One region of the Pollutimonas rozaliensis genome, then DNA from elsewhere that is predicted to be linked to it. Evidence: predicted binding sites of a transcription regulator. Region 1 holds the regulator's gene; each other region holds the start of a gene.

Region 1 (6,872 bases):
ATGGTCAATTCGCAGTGCAGGTCTTCGCCGTCGCGCTGGAATATGCCATGCGGCTTCAGGTGGATCTCGACGTACAAGTCCCCCGGAGGGCCGCCATTGACGCCAGGTTCGCCATTGCCGCTGGACCGTATGCGCATTCCGTCGTCGATGCCCGCGGGAATCTTGACCTGCAGCGTCTTGTTCTTGCGCGTGCGCCCGACGCCGTCGCAGGCCACGCAGGGATCGGTGATCTCCTTGCCTGTGCCGTGGCAGGTGGGGCAGGTTTGCTGCACGCTGAAGAAGCCCTGCTGCATGCGCACTGTGCCGGCGCCGTCGCAGGTGTGGCAGGTCTTGGGATGGGTGCCGGGCTTGGCGCCCGAGCCATGACAGACATCGCAGGTTTCCCAGCTTGGGACCCGGATCTCGGTATCGAAGCCGTTGGCGGCCTGCTCCAGGCTGATGTCCAGCGTGTATTTGAGGTCGGCCCCGCGGTACACCTGCGGGCCGCCGCCGCGACGTCCGCCGCCGAAGATCTCTCCGAAGATATCGCCGAACGCATCGGCGAAACCCGCCCCGCCCATTCCGCCGCCGCCCATCCCGGCATTGGGATCGACTCCGGCGTGGCCGAAACGGTCGTATGCGCCGCGCTTCTGTTCGTCAGACAGCATCTCGTAGGCCTCTTTGGCCTCTTTGAATTTCTCTTCCGCTTCCTTGCTATCCGGATTGCGATCGGGGTGGTACTTCATTGCCAGCTTGCGATAAGCTTTTTTCAGCTCATCGTCAGAGGCGTTCTTCGCTACCCCCAGGATTTCATAATAGTCGCGTTTTGCCATTTGAGTCGCTTGCGTCTTGGACGTCTGTTCTTTGTGCTTGAATAAGAAGGCCCGATTTCCGGTAAAACACCAGAAACCGGGCTCAAACCGCTACAACTTGCGCTTATTGATCGCGCTTGACTTCTTTGAAGTCGGCATCGACCACATCGTCGTCGACAGGCTTGGCCGCATCGGCCGCGTCGCCTTGCGCCGCCGCCGCTTGCGCCTGCATGTCGGCGTACATCTTTTCACCCAGCTTCTGCGAAGCGGTGGACAGAGCCTCGACCTTGGCCTCGATGGCGGCCTTGTCGCCGTCCTTCAAGGTGTCTTCGAGTTCTTTCAGGGCCGTTTCAATGGCTTCCTTATCCGCCGCATCGAGCTTCTCGCCATACTCGCCCAGCGACTTGCGCGTGGAGTGCAACAGCGCGTCGGCCTGGTTGCGGGTCAGGGCAAGCTCGGCGATACGGTGGTCTTCCTCGGCGTTGGCCTCGGCATCTTTCACCATGCGTTCGATCTCGTCGTCGCTCAAGCCGGAATTGGCCTTGATGGTGATCTTGTTTTCCTTGCCGGTACCCTTGTCCTTGGCTGACACATGCAAGATGCCGTTGGCGTCGATGTCGAAGGTGACTTCGATCTGGGGCGTCCCACGCGAGGCGGGCGGAATGCCTTCCAGGTTGAACTCGCCCAGTCCCTTGTTGCCCGCGGCAATTTCGCGCTCGCCCTGGAACACCTTGATGGTGACCGCCGGCTGATTGTCGTCGGCGGTGGAAAACACCTGCGAGAACCGGGTGGGGATCGTGGTGTTCTTCTGGATCATCTTGGTCATCACGCCGCCCAGGGTTTCAATGCCCAGCGACAACGGTGTAACGTCCAGCAGGAGCACGTCCTTGCGATCACCGGACAACACGGAGCCCTGGATGGCGGCGCCAGCGGCGACGGCTTCATCGGGATTGACGTCCTTGCGGGGTTCCTTGCCGAAGAATTCCTTGACCTTTTCTTGAACCTTGGGCATGCGCGTCATGCCGCCGACCAGGATCACGTCGTCGATCTCGGACACTTTCACGCCGGCATCCTTGATGGCGATGCGGCACGGCTCGATGGTGCGTTCGATAAGCTCCTCGACCAGGGCTTCGAGCTTGGCGCGGGTGATCTTCAAGTTCAGGTGCTTGGGCCCGGATGCGTCCGCCGTGATATACGGCAGGTTGATCTCGGTTTGCTGCGCCGAAGACAGTTCGATCTTGGCTTTTTCGGCCGATTCCTTCAGGCGCTGCAATGCCAGCACGTCCTTGGACAGGTCGACGCCGCTTTCCTTCTTGAATTCGCCGATGATGTAATCAATGATGCGCTGGTCGAAGTCTTCGCCGCCCAGGAAAGTGTCGCCGTTGGTGGACAGCACTTCGAACTGCTTTTCGCCATCGACGTCTGCGATTTCAATGATGGAAACGTCGAAGGTACCGCCGCCCAGATCGTATACGGCGATTTTACGATCGCCCTTTTCGGTCTTGTCCATGCCAAAGGCCAGCGCGGCAGCGGTCGGTTCGTTGATGATGCGCTTGACGTCCAGCCCGGCGATGCGGCCGGCGTCCTTCGTGGCCTGGCGCTGGCTGTCATTGAAATAGGCGGGAACGGTAATGACCGCCTCGGTGACTTCTTCACCCAGGTAGTCTTCAGCCGTCTTTTTCATTTTGCGCAGCACATCGGCCGAGACTTGGGGAGGCGCCAGTTTCTTGCCTTGCGCCTCGACCCATGCGTCGCCGTTATCAGCCTTGACGATGCCGTAAGGCATGAGATTGATGTCTTTTTGCACCGCTTTTTCGTCGAATTTGCGGCCTATCAGGCGCTTGACGGCATAAAGCGTATTCTTTGGATTGGTGACGGCCTGACGCTTGGCGGGGGCTCCGACCAGGATTTCGCCGTCTTGCATGTACGCCACAATGGAAGGCGTCGTGCGCGTGCCTTCGGCGTTTTCGATGATCTTGACGCTGCTGCCGTCCAGAACAGCCACACAGCTGTTGGTCGTACCCAGGTCAATGCCGATAATCTTGCCCATAATCTTATAACCCTGCAAAAAATTTTGAATTTGTAAAAAACTGCCTGATGGATCCCACATGGGGATCCAAAGCCCGATTTCAAGCCTGGCCGCGGGTTTTTTACGACGGCTGGCCGGAAGACACCATGACCAGGGCGGGCCGCAATACCCGGTCGGCAATGGTGTAGCCCTTCTGAAGCAACTGCACCACGGAGCCCTCGGGCAGCGACGACGGAACCGCCGAAATCGCCTGATGCACATGCGGATCGAACTTGTCGCCCTCGGCCGGCGCCACTTCCTTGAGCAGATTGCGTTCGAACGCCGAGTTCAACTGGCGCAAGGTGGCTTCCACACCCTCTTTCCAGGCCTCGGCGGTCTGATCGGTCAGCGCCAGGGCGGCCTCCAGGCTGTCCTTGACGGGAATCAGGCTTTCGGCAAACGACTCGGTGCCGAATTTGCGCGCCTTCGCCACGTCTTCCTGGGCGCGGCGGCGTATGTTTTCAACCTCGGCCTTGGCCCGCAACAGTTCCTCGTGGTACTGCGCAACCTTGGCTTGCGACTCGGACAGCAAGGTCGCCCAGTCTTCCTCGGCGGCCAATTGTTCGTTGGCCCGTGTATCGTCAATATCGGTATTGTCGGGTGTGCCTTGGGCGTCATTCACCTCGAGGTGTTCAGACGTATCAACCGATGAATCCTGCTGCTTGGGATCTACGGGTTCCTTGGGTGCCGGCATAAAAAATCTCCACATCTACGGTATGCAATTCCATGAAAATGGGGGCATCCGCCCCCATTTCAAGACCTGGGACATAGGGTTTCCCGGTCAAAATTCGTTCTGGATTCGTCGTCGGGCTTGAGCCTGCGCAAGCTTGCCGCGCCCGCCGCGTTGATGGGCGGGGCACTGAAGTTTACACCCGCCGGCTCAAACCCATCCGGCCAGGTGCCGCCGGACAATGCCCGCCAGGCTGGCGGCCCATTCCGGGTCGTCGTTCAGGCAGGGCAGGTAGCGGAATTGCCGGCCGCCTTCGGACAGAAAGGCATCGCGGCACTGCATCTGGATTTCCTCCAGGGTTTCCAGGCAATCAGCCAGAAAACCCGGACACATGACATCCACCTGGCTGATGCCTTGCCTGGCCCATTCGCGCAGTGTTGGCTCGGTATACGGTTCCAGCCATTTTTCGGCGCCGAAACGGCTTTGAAACGACACATGAACCCGCTCGCCCTCGGCGCCCAGCCGCTGCTTGAGCAAACCCGCGGTTTCCATGCAATCCCGATAATAGGGATCGCCCTGCTCGACCGTCCGGCGCGGCAGACCGTGGAAGCTGAGCAAAAGCCGCTCGGGCTTGCCATTGGCGGCCCAATACCGGCGCACCTGCCCCGCCAACGCATCGATGTAACCCGGATCATCGTGATAACGCTTTACAAAGCGCAGCTCGGGCTGGTCGCGCAGCTTGGCGGCGTAGGCGGCCACGCTGTCCACCGCCGTTGCGGTGGTGCTGGCCGCATACTGCGGATACATGGGCAGGACCAGGATACGCTGGCAGCCGGCCAGGCGCAGCTCGGCCATGGCATCGGCAATCGAAGGATTCCCGTAACGCATGCCCAGCCCGACGCATGCCGGGATGCCTTGCGCGGCAAGCGCATCCTTTACACCTTGCGCTTGCGCCTGGCTCCAGACCAGCAGCGGCGACCCCTGTTCCAGCCAGATTTCCTTGTAGCGCGGCGCCAGGGCGCGAGGCCGGCGCGTCAAAATGAAGGCGCGCAGGATGGGCTGCCATATCCATTGCGGGATTTCAATTACGCGGGGATCGGACAGGAACTCGCCCAGGTAGCGGCGTATCGCCCCCGCCGCCGGTTCGTCGGGCGTGCCCAGGTTGACGAGCAGCACGCCGACGGGGCCCGGATCACGGGGAACAGGGTTGGGGTTGAACGCCTGTGGATCGACGGGTTCGGGCAGATAGGACGAGGGAAACAAGGAAGACATGGAGCAAAACCGGGGGCAGGAAAATGGGGCCACGACGAACACGCCGCCGGAAAACGGCGGCCGGTCCGCGTCAGGACTGATTGTGGCTGAGCGCATTGGACAGCAGCCGGGCGGTGATATCGACAATGGGAATGACCCGCTCGTAGGCCATGCGCGACGGCCCGATGACGCCCAGCGTTCCGACCACCGTCCCATCGACGCCGTAGGGCGCGGTGATGACCGAAACATCCTCCATTGGAACCAACTGGGAATCGCCTCCGATGTAGATCTGTACGCCCTGGGCGCGGCTGGACACGTCCAGCAATTGCAGCAGATCGGTTTTCTTTTCGAACAAGGAGAACATGCGCCGCAGCCTGTCCATGTCGGAGGCGATCTCGGAAATATCCAGCAGCTTGCTTTCACCTGAAATCACCAGCGACTCGTCGGTATCGGCCGTTGCGGCGCCGGCCTCGACGGCGGCCTGCATCAGGCGGGAGATGTCGGCCTGCAAAGAGGAAAGCTCGTCGGCGATGGCAAGCCGGACCTCTTCGAAGGACATGCCTGCAAAATGCTGATTGAAGAAATTGCTGGCCTCGAGCAATTCCTGCTCGAGATAGTCGCGGGAGACGAACAGGATGCGGTTCTGGACATCGCCATCGGGGGTGACGATGATCAGGAGCACCCTTTTTTCCGATAGGCGGATGAATTCAATCTGCCGAAAAACCTGGGCGCGCTTTGGCGCCAGGACGACGCCGGTGAATTGCGACAGGTTCGACAGCAGCGCCGCGGCGGCTGTAACGGCCCTGCCCGGCTCCGCCGCCGGCAATATCTGGCGGATCTGGCTGGCCGGCAGCACTTCGAAGCGCTGCACCGCCAGCAAGCGATCGACAAACAGGCGGTAGCCCTTGGGCGTGGGTATCCGGCCGGCCGACGTGTGGGGGCTGTGGATAAGACCGAGGTCTTCCAGGTCGGACATGACATTGCGTATGGTCGCGGGCGACAGATCGAACATTTTCGAAAGGGTCCGGGATCCAACGGGTTGTCCGTCGGCTATGTATCGTTCTATGAGCGCTTTGAGAAGCGCATTCGCTCGGTCGTCCATGATTCTATTTTATGCAAACTTTCAGGTTCGGGTTGTCCCACCCACAGCCATAAACCCTTGCGGGACCCTATAATCAATGCGTCCATTATTCCATCAAACCAGCAGGTATTCGCCTTATGCACTTCAAAACCGTTGCAATCGTGGGCCGCTACCAGGACACCGGTCTTGACGCCCCCTTGCGCAAGCTGGCCGGCACGCTGGGCGCGGCGGGCTGTAATGTGCTTATCGAGGCCGATACGGCAAAAAATACCGGCATCCGGGAGCACACCGTAGCCTCTTACCAGGAAATCGGCAAGCAGGCCGACCTGGCCGTCATCATGGGCGGGGATGGAACCATGCTGGGCGCGGCCCGCCAGTTGGCCGACAGCAATGTGCCTCTTATCGGCATCAACCACGGCCGACTGGGCTTCATCACCGACATCCCCCTGCATAGCGCCAACGATGCCCTGGCCAGCGTCATACAGGGCAACTACGAAGCCGAAGACCGCGTCCTGCTCGAAGGGCGCGTGGTGCGCGAAGGCCAAACCCTTTTTTCGGGCGTGGCCTTGAACGACGTCGTCCTGAACCGCGCCGGGCGCGGCGGCATGATCGAGGTAACGGTCGAGTTCGACGGCGCCTTCATGTACAGCCAACGGGCCGACGGGCTTATCATCGCCACGCCGACGGGTTCGACCGCATATTCGCTTTCCGCCAACGGCCCCATTGTCCATTCGCGCCTGAATGCCATCCTGCTGGTTCCGGTGGCGCCGCAAACCCTGTCCAACCGGCCTATCGTGCTGCCCGACAGTGGCACCCTGAGCCTTACCGTTACCGCCCTGGGCCGGGTGGAATCCGGCGCCAGCGTTCACTTCGACATGCAAACCTGGTCCGACTGCCAGGCCGGCGACCGCATCGAGGTGCGCCGGGCGAAAAATACCGTACGCTTCATCCATCCCACCGGCTACAGCTTCTTCTCCACGCTGCGACGCAAGCTGTACTGGAACCACATGC
Region 2 (6,872 bases), on a different contig from region 1:
CTCCCATACGTCTAGCACAGTATGGAAACCAGGACTTGCCCCTCATTGCCCGGCGTACGCTCGCGCCACCCCGCCTCTGGCGCGGCGGATCCTTTAGCGGGCAGCTTTGTCACCAGCTACGCGGGTGTTGTCGCCTTTCTGGCCGTGGCCGACGAAGGCAGCTTTTCCAAGGCCAGCGATCGCCTGGGCATAGGCCGCTCGGCGGTCAGCCGGAGCGTGCAGAAGCTGGAAGCGCAACTTGATGCCCGCCTGTTCCATCGCACGACACGCAGCACATCGCTGACCCGCGAAGGCGAACTGTTCTACGAAAACTGCCAGCCCGGCGTGGCGCGTATCGTTCAGGCTCTGGAAGACATGCGCGAATTGCGCAACGGCCCTCCACGAGGCCATCTGCGCATCCAATCGACGCCCGGTTTTGGACGCAAGGTAATCGCCCCGCTGCTGCAAGATTTTCATGCGCAGTACCCGGATATCACGCTGGAGCTTCTGCTGGACGAGCGCCCTGCCGATTTCACCGCGGATCGCATAGACGTATCCTTTCGGGACGGTCGAATGGAAGACAGCGACATCGTCGCACGGCAGTTGATTCCCATGCAGATGGTCGTATGCGCCTCGCCGGGATATGCAAAAGCTTACGGCCTTCCGCGCCATATGGACGACTTGGCCAAGCACCGCTGCATCAATTTTCGGACAGCGTCGGGCCGCGCCCGCGAATGGGAATTCAAGATCGACGGCTTTGCCAAGAAGCATCAGCCGCCAGCCCGGCACACCTTCAACGATCTGGACTTGATGTTGCAGGCGGTACTGCGGGATCAAGGGATCGCCCAGCTTCCCGCCTATCTGGTGTGCGATTTGCTCCGTGACAAGAAACTGGTCGCCTGCCTTGCGCAGCATGCCCCCGATGATGGCGGCCATTATCTTTGCTATCTCAGCCGCAAACAGCTGCCCGCGAGAATCCGCGTGTTCGTCGAACACATCACCGAACAAATACGCTCGCTTGATCTGCAATGCCCGCCCATCCTGACGAGCATCAACGCGGCCTGAGGGCCGCTCCATTGATGCTCCTGATGCAACACCGTGAGGCCCACTGCGGCCCTACCGCCGGGGCGGAGCCAATCCTACAATTTTTCCTACACACATCACCATCAGGAGAACGCCATGAAAATCGTCGTCATTGGAGGCACCGGACTCATCGGCAGCAAAGTGGTCAAGACTCTGCAAGCGCAAGGGCATCAGGTCATTGCGGCCTCCCCCGCCACGGGCATCAACACCATCACAGGCGAAGGCCTGGCGCAAGCGATGGCGGGCACCGATGTCGTGGTTGATCTTGCGAACTCGCCTTCCTTTGCGGACAAGGACGTCCTTGAGTTCTTCGAAACATCGGGCCGGAATCTGTTCGCCGCCGAGGTTGCAGCCGATGTACAGCACCATGTCGCGCTTTCCGTCGTCGGAACCGATCGCCTGGCGGACAGCGGCTACTTCCGCGGCAAGATCGCCCAGGAAAAACTGATACGCGAGTCGGGTGTGCCCTACACCATCGTCCAGTCCACGCAATTCTTCGAGTTCCTTGGCGGCATCGCGCAGGCCGGCGGCATGGGGGAAACCATCCGGATATCCCCGTCCTTTTTCCAGCCTATCTCATCTGACGATGTCGCCGCGGCCGTCGCGGATTATGCGGTCGGCGAGCCGCGCAACGGGATCGTGGAAATCGCCGGCCCGGAGCGCGTAAAGCTTTCCGAGCTGGTACGGCGCTACCTGGAAGCAAGCTCCGATCCCCGCAAGGTGGTGGAAGATGTGCAAGCCCGGTACTTTGGCGCGGAACTCAAGGACGATACCCTTCTTCCAGGCGCCAATCCACGCCTGGGTGCGATGAATTTCGATACCTGGTTCGCCCAATCCAAAGTGTCGAGGTAACAGGCGGACGCCGCCTATCATGGCCAAATTGCAAGCCCCGCCCTTATCCCTGCTGGACAGATATCGCGGGCACGACACACAAGCCCTGTACTCGGCCACCGTCATCGTTACGGGAGGCGAATCGGGCCATGGACGGGCGTCGGGTGTTGCGCGCTCGGACGACGGCAATCTGAATGTGCATCTGCGCCTGCCCAAGGCGCTAGGCGGACCCGGAGGAGGCACCAACCCGGAGCAATTGTTCGCGGCCGGATACGCCGCCTGCTTCCACGGCGCCCTGAGTCTGCTGGCGGCGCAGGCCGAAATCCCCATTCCCGGCAGCTCGGTGGAAGTCACGGTCGATTTCAGCCGCGATCCCATGGACGGCTTGTTCGTGCTGACCGCGTATACGCGCATTCGCCTGCCCGGCGTGGAAAGAGCCATTGCCGAAGAGCTGGTTCGTCATACCGAGCGCTATTGCCCGTATACCAAGATGGCACGCAACGGGATAAGGAATGTTGTGGCGCTGGTGCGTTCGGATCTGACTGACAAGCGATAGCCACGCCCGTATCCCGCAACTCAACAACATCAATCTCTTTTTTTTAGCATTCTTATGAACCAATTCGAAAACCAGGTAGTACTGGTGACCGGCGGCGGCGCCGGCATCGGCCTGCGCGCGGCGGAAAAATTTGTCCGCCATGGCGCACGCGTCATCATCACCGGACGCAGGCAAGCTGCATTGACGCAGGCGGTCCATGCCACTCCCGGCCTGGGCTATGTGGTGGCCGATGCCGGCAATCCAAGCGATGCCGCTCGGACCATAGACGAGGTGGTGCATCGATACGGGCGCCTGGACGTGCTGGTCAACAATGCCGGAGCCGGAGCCATCCTGCCCTTGCCGGATGCTGGTTTTGCTCAAATCAACGAAATTTTCTCCGTCAATGTCATCGGGCCTTCCTTGCTGGCAAGCGCCGCGCTTCCTCATTTGAAGCAGTCCGCCGGCAACATCGTCAACGTATCAAGCACTTTTGGACACAAGGCCGGAGCGGCGCTATCGCACTACGCAGCCAGCAAGGCGGCGCTGGAGCACTTGACCCGGTGCTGGGCGCTTGAGCTTGCCCCTGATGGCATACGAGTGAACGCCGTTGCGGCTGGCCCCACGGAAACCGACTTCCTGTCCGAGAGAATGAAACTCTCGGCCGAACAGATCGAAAGCGTCAAGGCGAGCGAACGCGCCCGCATTCCGTTGGGCAGACGCGGATTACCCGAAGATGTTGCCGGCTGGATCGTTTCGCTGGCGTCCCCCGACGCGGCCTGGATCACCGGCCAAGTGTTTACCGTTGACGGCGGGCTTAATGTGAGCTGATAAGGGTCAGCCGCTATGCCATCGGGATTGCGCAAGAGGCCTGATGAAAAATCAACGAATTACGACTGTGTTGGTTTTTGAGTTTGTCACTCGTTGAACGTTGAGTTTGTAACTTCTGGGGGCATACGTCACTTAGCTTGGCAATTTTGCCACCGTAATTTGCAAACTCAGTGGCAATCGACAACAAATGTTGCCAAATGCAACATTCTCCCTCCCCCCTCTTGAAGATCCCGGCTTCGTCCTTATAATTAGCACTCGAAGGGGTTGAGTGCTAACATCGCCCCTCTGCCTATTGATTAATCATTTATTGAACAGGAGTTCCTCCATGGCACTGCGTCCTTTGCACGATCGCGTGATCGTCAAGCGTCTGGACAACGAGCGCACAACTGCCTCGGGTATCGTCATCCCTGAAAGCGCCGCTGAAAAGCCCGATCAGGGTGAAGTCATTGCTGTTGGTCCCGGCAAACGGTCCGACGACGGCAAAGTTCAGCCTGTTGACCTGAAAGTGGGCGACAAGGTTCTGTTCGGCAAATACGCCGGCCAAACGGTCAAGGTCGATGGCGAAGAAGTTCTCGTCATCCGCGAGGAAGAAATCCTCGCCGTGGTTCTGTAATCACACCCGAATCAATCAAGGAATTTTACAATGGCTGCTAAACAAGTTTTATTCGGCGACGACGCACGTGTGCGCATCGTCCGTGGCGTAAACATTCTCGCCAATGCTGTGAAGACCACGTTGGGCCCCAAGGGTCGCAACGTCGTTCTGGATCGCTCTTTCGGCGCACCCACCGTCACTAAAGACGGCGTGTCGGTTGCCAAAGAAATCGAACTGAAAGACAAATTCGAAAACATCGGCGCCCAGTTGGTCAAGGAAGTCGCTTCCAAGACCTCCGACAACGCTGGCGACGGCACCACCACGGCTACCGTCCTGGCCCAGTCCATCGTTGAAGAAGGCCTGAAGTACGTTGCCGCCGGCATCAACCCCATGGACCTGAAGCGCGGTATCGACAAGGCTGTTGCCGTTGCCGTCGACGAACTGAAGAAACTGTCCAAGCCTTGCACCACCAGCAAGGAAATCGCCCAGGTCGGCTCCATTTCGGCCAACAGCGATTCCTCGATTGGCGAAATCATCGCCAATGCGATGGACAAGGTCGGCAAGGAAGGCGTCATTACCGTTGAAGACGGCAAGTCGCTGGACAACGAGCTGGACGTCGTCGAAGGCATGCAATTCGACCGCGGCTACCTGTCGCCCTACTTCATCAACAACCCCGACAAGCAAGTTTCCGTGCTGGAAGATCCGTATGTCCTGATTTTCGACAAGAAAATCAGCAACATCCGCGACCTGCTGCCCATCCTGGAACAAGTTGCCAAGTCCAGCCGTCCCCTGCTGATCGTGGCTGAAGACGTCGAAGGCGAAGCTCTGGCCACTCTGGTTGTCAACAACATCCGCGGCATCCTGAAAACGACTGCTGTCAAGGCTCCTGGCTTTGGCGATCGTCGCAAGGCCATGCTGGAAGACATCGCCATCCTGACCGGCGGCGTCGTCATCTCGGAAGAAACCGGCATGTCGCTTGAAAAAGCCGCGCTGGAAGATCTGGGCCAGGCCAAGCGCATTGAAGTCGGCAAGGAAAACACCATCGTTATCGACGGCGCTGGCGACAGCAAGTCCATCGAAGCCCGCGTCAAGCAAATCCGCGTGCAAATCGAAGAAGCCACGTCCGACTACGACCGTGAAAAACTGCAAGAACGCGTTGCCAAGCTGGCAGGCGGCGTTGCCGTGATTCGCGTCGGTGCCGCCACCGAAGTCGAAATGAAGGAAAAGAAAGCACGCGTTGAAGATGCCCTGCATGCTACGCGCGCCGCTGTCGAAGAAGGTATTGTTCCTGGAGGCGGTGTTGCTCTTATCCGCGCCAAGGAAGCCATTGCCAAGCTGAAGGGCGACAACGTCGACCAGGAAGCCGGCATCAAGCTGGTCCTGCGCGCTGTTGAAGCTCCGCTGCGCACCATTGTTGCAAACGCGGGCGACGAGCCTAGCGTTGTGGTCAACAACGTGGCAAACGGCAAAGGCAACTACGGCTACAACGCCGCTACCGGCGAGTACGGCGACCTGGTCGAGCAAGGCGTTCTGGACCCCACCAAGGTTACCCGCACCGCGCTGCAAAACGCGGCATCGGTTGCCAGCCTGTTGCTCACGACCGAAGCCGCTGTGGCCGAAATCGTGGAAGACAAGCCTGCTGGTGGCGGTATGCCCGACATGGGCGGCATGGGTGGTATGGGCGGCATGGGCGGCTTCTAAGCCACTGCCTCTCCATTTCCCCGGCCCGGGCTCGCGCCCGGGCATGCAGTTCAAAGCCTCCGATCCGTCGGAGGCTTTTTCATTTGCGCCACTTACGCAAAGCGGACACAACAAAAAACCTATAATGCAGCGTCGACTTTCAACGCGGCCCCGCTGCGCTACCCTGGCCCTATGACTTCGAATCAATCTCCCTATAAAAGCAAAGGCGGCCTGGGCCGCCTGGTTAATGCGCTGCGCTACTCGGCCCAAGGATTGGGCGCGGCCTTCCGGCATGAAGCGGCCTTCCGGCAAGAACTGCTGCTGGTGGCGGTGCTGGCGCCGGTTGCGATCTGGCTGGGCCGCAGCCTGGGCGAAGTGCTCATGCTGCTGGGCACCTTGTTCTTCGTGCTGATCGTCGAACTGCTGAATTCCGGACTGGAGGCGCTTGCCGACACCATCACGCTGGACAATCATCCACTGATAGGCCGCGCCAAGGACCTGGGCAGCGCCGCGGTCATGCTGTCCATCGTATTCGGCACCCTGGTGTGGCTGACCGTGATCGCCTCGCACTTCCTGGCAAGCTAGCCGCCTATAATTCCCGGCGGTACCCCCACGGCACAATTTCACAAAGTTTCTCATGACCTTCACGCAAAAACTCGACCAGGCCTGGGCCACAAGCGGCTCGATGCTGACAGTGGGACTGGATCCCGATCCTCAACGCTTCCCCGCCGAATTGCAGGGCCGTCCGGATGCCATTTACGAATTCTGCCGCGCCATCGTCGATGTGACCTCCCAATACGCCTGTGCAATCAAACCGCAGATCGCCTATTTTTCGGCGCAGCGCGCCGAAGACCAATTGGAAGCCCTGTGCGACTATGTCCGTGCACAGCACCCCGGTCTGCCCATCATCCTGGATGCCAAGCGGGGCGATATCGGCTCGACCGCCGAACAGTATGCCCTGGAGGCATTCGAGCGCTATCAGGCCGACGCCGTAACGGTCAATCCCTACATGGGCTTCGATTCCCTGGAACCCTACCTGGCCTGGGACAGCAAAGGCGTGATCATCCTGTGCCGCACATCGAACAAGGGCGGTTCCGATCTGCAGTTCGTGACGGCTGGCGACGGGACTCCCCTATACCTGCATGTGGCCAGCCTGGCCGCCGAGCGCTGGAACACCAACGGCCAATGCGCCTTGGTTGTGGGCGCCACATTTCCTGAAGAAATCGCAAAGGTTCGCGAGCGCGTTGGCGACATGCCGCTGCTGGTTCCTGGAATCGGGGCTCAAGGCGGCGACATTCCCGCCACGGTGAAGGCGGGATGCGATAGCCGGGGAACAGGAATGAT
Region 3 (6,872 bases), on a different contig from region 1:
TCGCCATCCTTCGCAAGCCGTAGGGCTGCCCATGCGATTCTCTGTCTTCCTGCCGCCCCAGGCGGAGCAGGGCCGCGTGCCGGTGCTGTTCTTCCTGGCCGGCCTGACCTGCACCGAGGAAACCTTCATGATCAAGGCGGGCGCACAGCGCTACGCCGCGCAGCATGGCTTGATGCTGGTCACGCCCGATACCAGTCCGCGAGGGGCCGGCATAGCCGGCGAGGACGATAACTGGGACTTCGGCACAGGCGCGGGGTTCTATCTGGATGCCACGCAAGCGCCCTGGAGCGAACACTACCGCATGGAAAGCTATGTGGTGGACGAGCTCTTCGGCATCGTCACCGGCCAGTTGCCGGGCGATGCGTCGTGCGTGGGCCTATTCGGCCATTCCATGGGCGGGCATGGCGCCCTGGTGCTGGCTCAGCGCCACCGCGCCAAGTTCCAATCGGTCTCGGCCTTCGCGCCCATTGCCGCGCCTTCGCGCTGCCCTTGGGGCGAAAAGGCATTTTCGTCCTATCTGGGCAGCGACCGGCAGGCGTGGGCGGGCTACGATGCCTCGTTGCTGATGGAGCAATCGCAACGCCCTTTTCCCAAAGGCATACTGATCGACCAGGGGCTGGCCGACAATTTCCTGAAGGAACAGCTCTATCCCGAGGCCTTTGAAGCGGCTTGCGCCCTGGCGCAGCAGCCTCTGGTCATGCGCCGCCATGCCGGCTATGACCATGGCTACTACTTCATTTCCACGTTTATCGAAGACCATGTGGCGTTCCATGCGGAACGCCTGGGCACCGATTGAACAGCGGGCGCCTGGCTATTTAAGCAGGCGCCATTCGCCGTTTTTCACGGTCAGCAGCTCGCGGCCACGGTCGTCGAAGCCGCTGTGGTCCTCGGGTGTCATGCTATAGACGCCTTGCGTGGCGACCAGTTCGCGGGTGCTCTCCAGGGCGTCGCGAAGGGCGCTGCGAAACTCCTTGGTTCCGGGCTTGGCGATCTTAGCCGCTTGCGGAATGGCCTTTTCCAGCAACAGGCCGGCGTCGAATACGTTGGCGCCGAAGGTGGCGGGTCGTTCGCCGTACATCTTGGTGTAGCGGGCAACGTAGTCTTCGGCGATTTTCTTGGATGGATTGCTGTCTGCGATCTCCGGCAGCACCAGCATCAGGCCGGCGGCCAGTATGGTGCCTTCCACGTCTTTGCCGCCCAGCTTCAGGAAGGCGGGCAGCGCGGCGCCATGGGTCTGGTAGATTTGGCCCTTGTAGCCTTGTTTGGCCAGAGTGGCCTGCGGCAGGACCGCGGCCGTGCCCGTGCCGGCTATCAGGACGGCATCGGGTTTGGCCGACAGGACCTTCAGCGCCTGCCCCGTAACGGAGCTGTCCGAGCGCTGGTAGCGCTCGGTCGCCACGATCTTGATGTCGTGGGCTTTGGCCAATTCCGTAAATACCTTCAGCCAGTTTTCGCCGTAGGCATCGTTAAAGCCGATGAAGCCGGCTGTCTTGACGCCCGCCTTGACCATATGGCCGACCAGGGCCTTGGCGATAATGTCGTCGTTCTGGGTGGTCTTGAATACCCATTTCTTTTGCGGCGTCATGGGCAGGACGACGGCTGCCGTACCTACGGGCGCCAGCATGGGGGTGCCCGATTCGGCCACGAACTGGATGACGCCCATGGCATTGGGCGAACCGGTTGGGCCGATGAAGGCGTCGACCTTTTCCTCGCTGATCAGCTTCTTGAAGGCGGTGACGGTCTGGGTCGGGTCGCTGGCATCGTCCAGCGATATGTATTGCACGGTCAGATCGCCGATTTTGGCGGGCAATAGCGGAACAGTGTTCTTTTGGGGGATGCCCACCATGGCTGTGGGGCCGGTGGCCGAGGTGACCACGCCTATTTTTACCTGTGCCGCGGCGGGAAAGACTCCCGCCAGGGCAAGCAGGGCGGCTGAACAGGCGAATTTCTTCAATAGCATGGGGATGGTCTCCGTGACCCCGGGCAGGGGCATGAAAAAGGGGCGAGCTTGCAGTGGTTCCGAAACCAGGATTTTATAGGCTAAGCGGGGCGAATTTCGAACTTTCGGCACGAAAAATGCTCATATAACTATACACATAGCTGTTTTTCGCAAGATTAGCACTCACGCTGCTGGAGTGCTAATATTAGAGATATGCTTTTTAAGAGGATCGCTCAACCGATGACTCAACATCCGCAATCCCTGGCCCTTAGCAACAATCAACTGGCCATGGCTATTTCCAACCCGGGTGCGTTAGGCACGATCGAAGCCTATATAAGCGCCGTAAATCGTTTGCCCATGCTCACGCAAGAGCAGGAAGTGGCTTTGGGCAAGCGCTTGCGCGATGAATCCGATCTGGATGCCGCCCGGCAGCTTATTACTTCGCATTTGCGGCTGGTCGTGTCCATTGCCCGCCAATACCTGGGCTACGGGCTGGCGCACGCCGATCTTATCCAGGAAGGCAATATCGGGCTGATGAAGGCTGTGAAGCGTTTCGACCCCGATCGCGGCGTGCGACTGGTGTCATTCGCGGTCCACTGGATCAAGGCCGAAATCCACGAATACATCGTGCGCAATTGGCGTCTCGTCAAGGTTGCCACGACCAAGGCCCAGCGCAAGCTGTTCTTCAATTTGCGCCGCATGCGCCCCGATGGCCAAACGCTGGATACCGAGCAGGTCAACGATATCGCGCGTGAACTCAATGTCCGCCCCGAAGACGTCAGCGAAATGGAAGTGCGCCTGTCCGGCCGCGAAATGGCGCTGGAAACCGCTGGCGATGACGAGGACGGCTACGCGCCTATCGCCTACCTGTCCGACGAAGGGCGGCAAGAGCCCTCGCGCATACTGGAACGGCGCTCTTACGATCACCTTCAGGGCGCTGGCCTGGCCGACGCCCTGGAGGGCCTCGATCCCCGGTCCCGCCGTATTGTCCAGGCCCGCTGGCTGCAGGACGAGGGCGGCGCTACGCTGCACGAACTGGCTGCCGAATTCGGCGTGTCGGCCGAGCGCATCCGCCAGATCGAAACCGCCGCATTCAAGAAATTGCGCCTGGCCTTGGCTGATTAAGCAGTTATCGGGAAATTTTTTATTACACCTTTCCCGGCCAATGCCAGAACTTAATCGCACGGCTTCTGACTAATCTGTATGAACGGCGTATTGCCTACGATGCGCGAGCCGCCGATCATCGTCCGCTTCGGCTTCTCCTCTTCCCCTCCCTTTTGAAGCGGATGTTTATGGGACACCTTCCAGGTGTCCCATTTTTTATGGCTTTTGCCATTTCGAATAAAAAAAGCGGGGCCTCGGAAAAATTTGCCGAAAAAAGCGATATTCTTGAGCTTCAAGTGCGCTGAACGGCGAAAGGACTGCGATCATGCAGATAGGACACCTGGTATTCGGACTGGCCGGCCTGCTTGCCCTGGTGTCTTTCATGCCGCCGGTGGCCGGCCGCCTGCGCCTGCCGTATTCGGTGCTTTTGGCTATCGTGGGTTTTGTGCTGGGCCTGATCATACATGTCCATAGCTGGGCTCCGCTGGTCATGTCGGATTTCCTGGATTCCCTGCAGCATTTCGAGGTCTCCTCCGAAACCTTTCTGTTCGTTTTCCTGCCCATTCTGCTGTTCGAGACCGCCTTGGCGTTGAATGTGCGGCGCCTGCTCGACGATATCGGTCCGATCCTGATGATGGCCATCGTCGCCGTTATCGTTTGCACCGTGGCTGTCGGGTTTTCGCTGAGCGCGGTATCCAGCTATGGCCTGGTGGTGTGCCTGATGCTGGGCGCCATTGTGGCGACCACCGATCCGGTGGCGGTCATTGGCGTATTCCGCGAGGTCGGCGCCCCAAAACGGCTGACCACCCTGGTGGAAGGCGAATCGTTGTTCAACGATGCGGCGTCCATTTCCCTGTACTCGGTACTGTTGACCGTGCTCTATGGCGGAGGCGACCTCTCGACCGGCAAGGTGTTCTATAGCTTCGTCTTCAGTTTCCTGGGCGGCGGAGCAGCGGGTTTTCTGATGGGACGGCTGGCCAGCGGCCTGTTTATCTGGCTGCGGGGCTGGCCCACGGCCGAGATAACGTTGACCGTTGCCCTGGCCTATCTGACTTTTTACATATCCGAGCACTATCTGGGTGTTTCCGGCGTGGTCGCCACCGTCATCGCCGGTTTGGTCGTGGGTTCCACCGGTCGTACGCGCATGTCTCCGGCGACGTTCGAGCAATTGTCCAGCTCCTGGTCGCAATTCGGTTTCTGGGCCAATTCCCTTATTTTCGTTTTCGCCGCCATGCTGATCCCCCGCATGATTGCCGATATCACATGGATGCAGGTATTGCTTATCCTGCTGGTGTTCGCGGCGACGCTGGCCGCGCGCGGCGTGATGGTGTTTGGCGTGCTGCCGCTGCTGGGCCTGACCCGTTTCGGCACCAAGGTCAGCCGAGCCTATAAGACGGTGATGTGGTGGGGCGGTTTGCGCGGCGCCGTATCGTTGGCGCTGGCACTGGCTGTGACCGAGCAGCATAACGTCCCGTACGAGGCGCGCCAATTCATTGCGGTGGCCACGACCGGCTTCGTATTGATGACCCTGTTCATCAACGGCACCAGTCTTCGCTTCTTGATACGGCGCCTGGGCCTGAACGAACTCTCGCCCTTCGAGCGCACGTTGCGCAATCAGGCCGTGGTTGTCGCCTTGGACGATCTGCGCGAGAAAACCGACGAGCTGGCGCGCAACGAGCATATCGGCGCCGATGTCAGGCAGCGCGTGCATGCCGTCTTCGATGCCACGCTGGCCAGCGTGGACGGCGGCGAGCTGGCGCAGCTGTCCCACGAGCAGAAAGTATCCATGGGATTGGCCATGGTGGCGGCCCGCGAAGAGGAAATGTTCTTCGACACCCTGAAAGCGCAAGTGGTCGATTGGCGTGCGGCCGAATCGCTGCTGGCCAGGGCGGAGCACATGAGCGACGCCGTGCGTTCGGGCGGTGTAAAAGGCTTCGAGGCGGCCATCGCCGCCGACCTGCGCTACTCCACGGGCTTTCGCATGGCCCTGCGCATGCACTACCTGTTCGGCCTTCAAGGCTGGCTGGCCCGCGAGCTGGCCAAGCGGTTCACCAATTTGATGGCCAAGCGCTCAGTGGCTCAGCAACTGATACGCTTCGCCGAGAAAGAGATCCAGCCCCTGCTGGGTCCTGAAGCCACTGACACCATCATCCAGGCGCATAGGCATCGCCTGGTATTGCTGGAAAACGCCCTGCAGGCCATGAATCTCCAGTACCCCATCTTCGCTCAATGGCTGCAAGAGGCGTACCTGGGGCGCATGGCACGCGCGCTGGAGCGTCTGCGCTACCGCGACATGCTGGCGCAGTTTCTGATTACCGGCGAAATGTATTCCGACCTGGTCAAGCAGATAGATCTCCGCTGGAGCCATGTCCAGAAGCATCCCGCCCTGGACATCGCCATGAGCGCCAGCGATCTGATCAAGCGGGTACCCTTGTTCGAAGGCCTGGCCCCTGAAGCCCTGAGGGCGATAGCCAAGCTGCTCAAGCCGCGCCTGGCGGTGCCTGACCAGCATATCCGCATGCAGGTCGGCAGAAGCCGCGCCATGTACATCGTGGCGTCGGGCGCGGTGACCATACACTTGCCGGACAAGACGACGGTTGAATTGGGCACGGGGGAGATCTTCGGGGAAATGGCCATGGTCGCCGGCACCGAATTCGAAGCCAAGGTGACGTCTCTGGGCTATAGCCGCTTGCTGATGCTGTTGGAGGGCGATTTCGACACCCTGCTGAAGCGCGACCCGGCCTTGCGGGAAAAAATAGACACGGTGGTCAAGCAGCGCTTGCGCGCGCTGGAGGTATGGCAGGAATTCCAGTCGGGCGAGCGCCAGCACGAACCCCTGCCCGAGCTGCATGCCGGCGCCCGGGCTCAGAAGCCTTCGGATTTGGATCCGTCGCCGGCGCCGCCGTCAGGCGATCCGGCCGCTACGGGTGCTGCCTGAATCCGTCGGCAGGGCTATAGCAACTGGCGGATGTCGCTGGCGATATCCTGGGCGGATGCGTTCCCGCTGATCAGCACCCGTGACTCGCCTTCGGGATCGATAAGGTAGAACGAGGACGCATGGTCCATGGAGTACTGGTCGGGGGTCGCGCCGGCCGACTTGGCGTAGTAGGCCTTGAAGGACTTCGCTGTCTTGCTCAACTGCTCTTGCGTGCCTGTAAGGCCGACGAAATCGGGATTGAAGGCCTTGACGTAGGCCGAGAGGATCTCAGGCGTATCGCGTTCGGGATCGACGCTGACCATCAAAACCTGTACCTTGCCGGCGTCGTTGCCCAGGATTTCCATGGTTTGCGCAAGCTCGGCCATGGCGGTGGGACAAACATCGGGGCAGTGGGTAAATCCAAAGAACACAACGGCGACCTTGCCTTTGTAGTCGGCCAGCGTGCGCAGCTTGCCGCTGCCGTCAATCATGGCCATGTCCTGGCCCAGCTTGGTGCCGCTGATGTCGGAGCCCTTGAAGGCGACTTCCTTTTTCCCGCATGCGGCAATGGAAACGGCGAGCGCCGCGGCCAGCGGCAGGGTCAACAGGGTGCGGCGCTTGCTGGAGAACACAGACATAGGACTTCCGGTATGAAAAATCAGATCAGCCTGACCCAATGGTCGAGCAGCAGGGCTGCGAAAAGCAGGGCCAGATACAAAATGGAAAAGCGAAACAGCTTGCGCGACAGCTCGTCGGAGTACTGCCTGTACAAGCACCAGGCATACCACACGAACATGCCGCTAAGCACAATGGCCGAGGCCAGGTACAGCAGACCGCTCATGCGTATGATGAAAGGCAACAGCGTGGCGGCGAACAGCACGAAGCTGTACAGCAGGATATGCAGGCGTGTGA

The links. Region 1 encodes HrcA, which represses chaperone genes, less so after heat shock. Its sites were predicted from a motif close to TTAGCACTCNNNNNNNNNGAGTGCTAA; they were not measured.
Region 2: a site for HrcA is predicted at 3,505-3,531, ahead of V0R37_RS08615 (co-chaperone GroES). Genes of this name have one in related genera too.
Region 3: a site for HrcA is predicted at 2,116-2,142, ahead of rpoH (RNA polymerase sigma factor RpoH). Genes of this name have one in related genera too.

The regions. Positions count from the first base shown of each region.
Region 1 is NZ_JAZHOB010000001.1:300,068-306,939, forward strand. It holds gene dnaJ (molecular chaperone DnaJ) at 1-812, opposite strand, end outside; gene dnaK (molecular chaperone DnaK) at 916-2,841, opposite strand; gene grpE (nucleotide exchange factor GrpE) at 2,942-3,553, opposite strand; gene hemH (ferrochelatase) at 3,740-4,801, opposite strand; gene hrcA (heat-inducible transcriptional repressor HrcA) at 4,872-5,882, opposite strand; gene V0R37_RS01340 (NAD kinase) at 5,999-6,872, shown strand, end outside.
Region 2 is NZ_JAZHOB010000004.1:92,213-99,084, forward strand. It holds gene V0R37_RS08595 (LysR family transcriptional regulator) at 22-1,044, shown strand; gene V0R37_RS08600 (SDR family oxidoreductase) at 1,159-1,914, shown strand; gene V0R37_RS08605 (Ohr family peroxiredoxin) at 1,934-2,449, shown strand; gene V0R37_RS08610 (SDR family NAD(P)-dependent oxidoreductase) at 2,504-3,256, shown strand; gene V0R37_RS08615 (co-chaperone GroES) at 3,582-3,869, shown strand; gene groL (chaperonin GroEL) at 3,900-5,549, shown strand; gene V0R37_RS08625 (diacylglycerol kinase) at 5,721-6,113, shown strand; gene pyrF (orotidine-5'-phosphate decarboxylase) at 6,166-6,872, shown strand, end outside.
Region 3 is NZ_JAZHOB010000002.1:331,131-338,002, forward strand. It holds gene fghA (S-formylglutathione hydrolase) at 1-796, shown strand, start outside; gene V0R37_RS04785 (ABC transporter substrate-binding protein) at 812-1,960, opposite strand; gene rpoH (RNA polymerase sigma factor RpoH) at 2,180-3,064, shown strand; gene V0R37_RS04795 (hypothetical protein) at 3,115-3,339, opposite strand; gene V0R37_RS04800 (cation:proton antiporter) at 3,369-5,981, shown strand; gene V0R37_RS04805 (SCO family protein) at 5,996-6,598, opposite strand; gene cyoE (heme o synthase) at 6,619-6,872, opposite strand, start outside.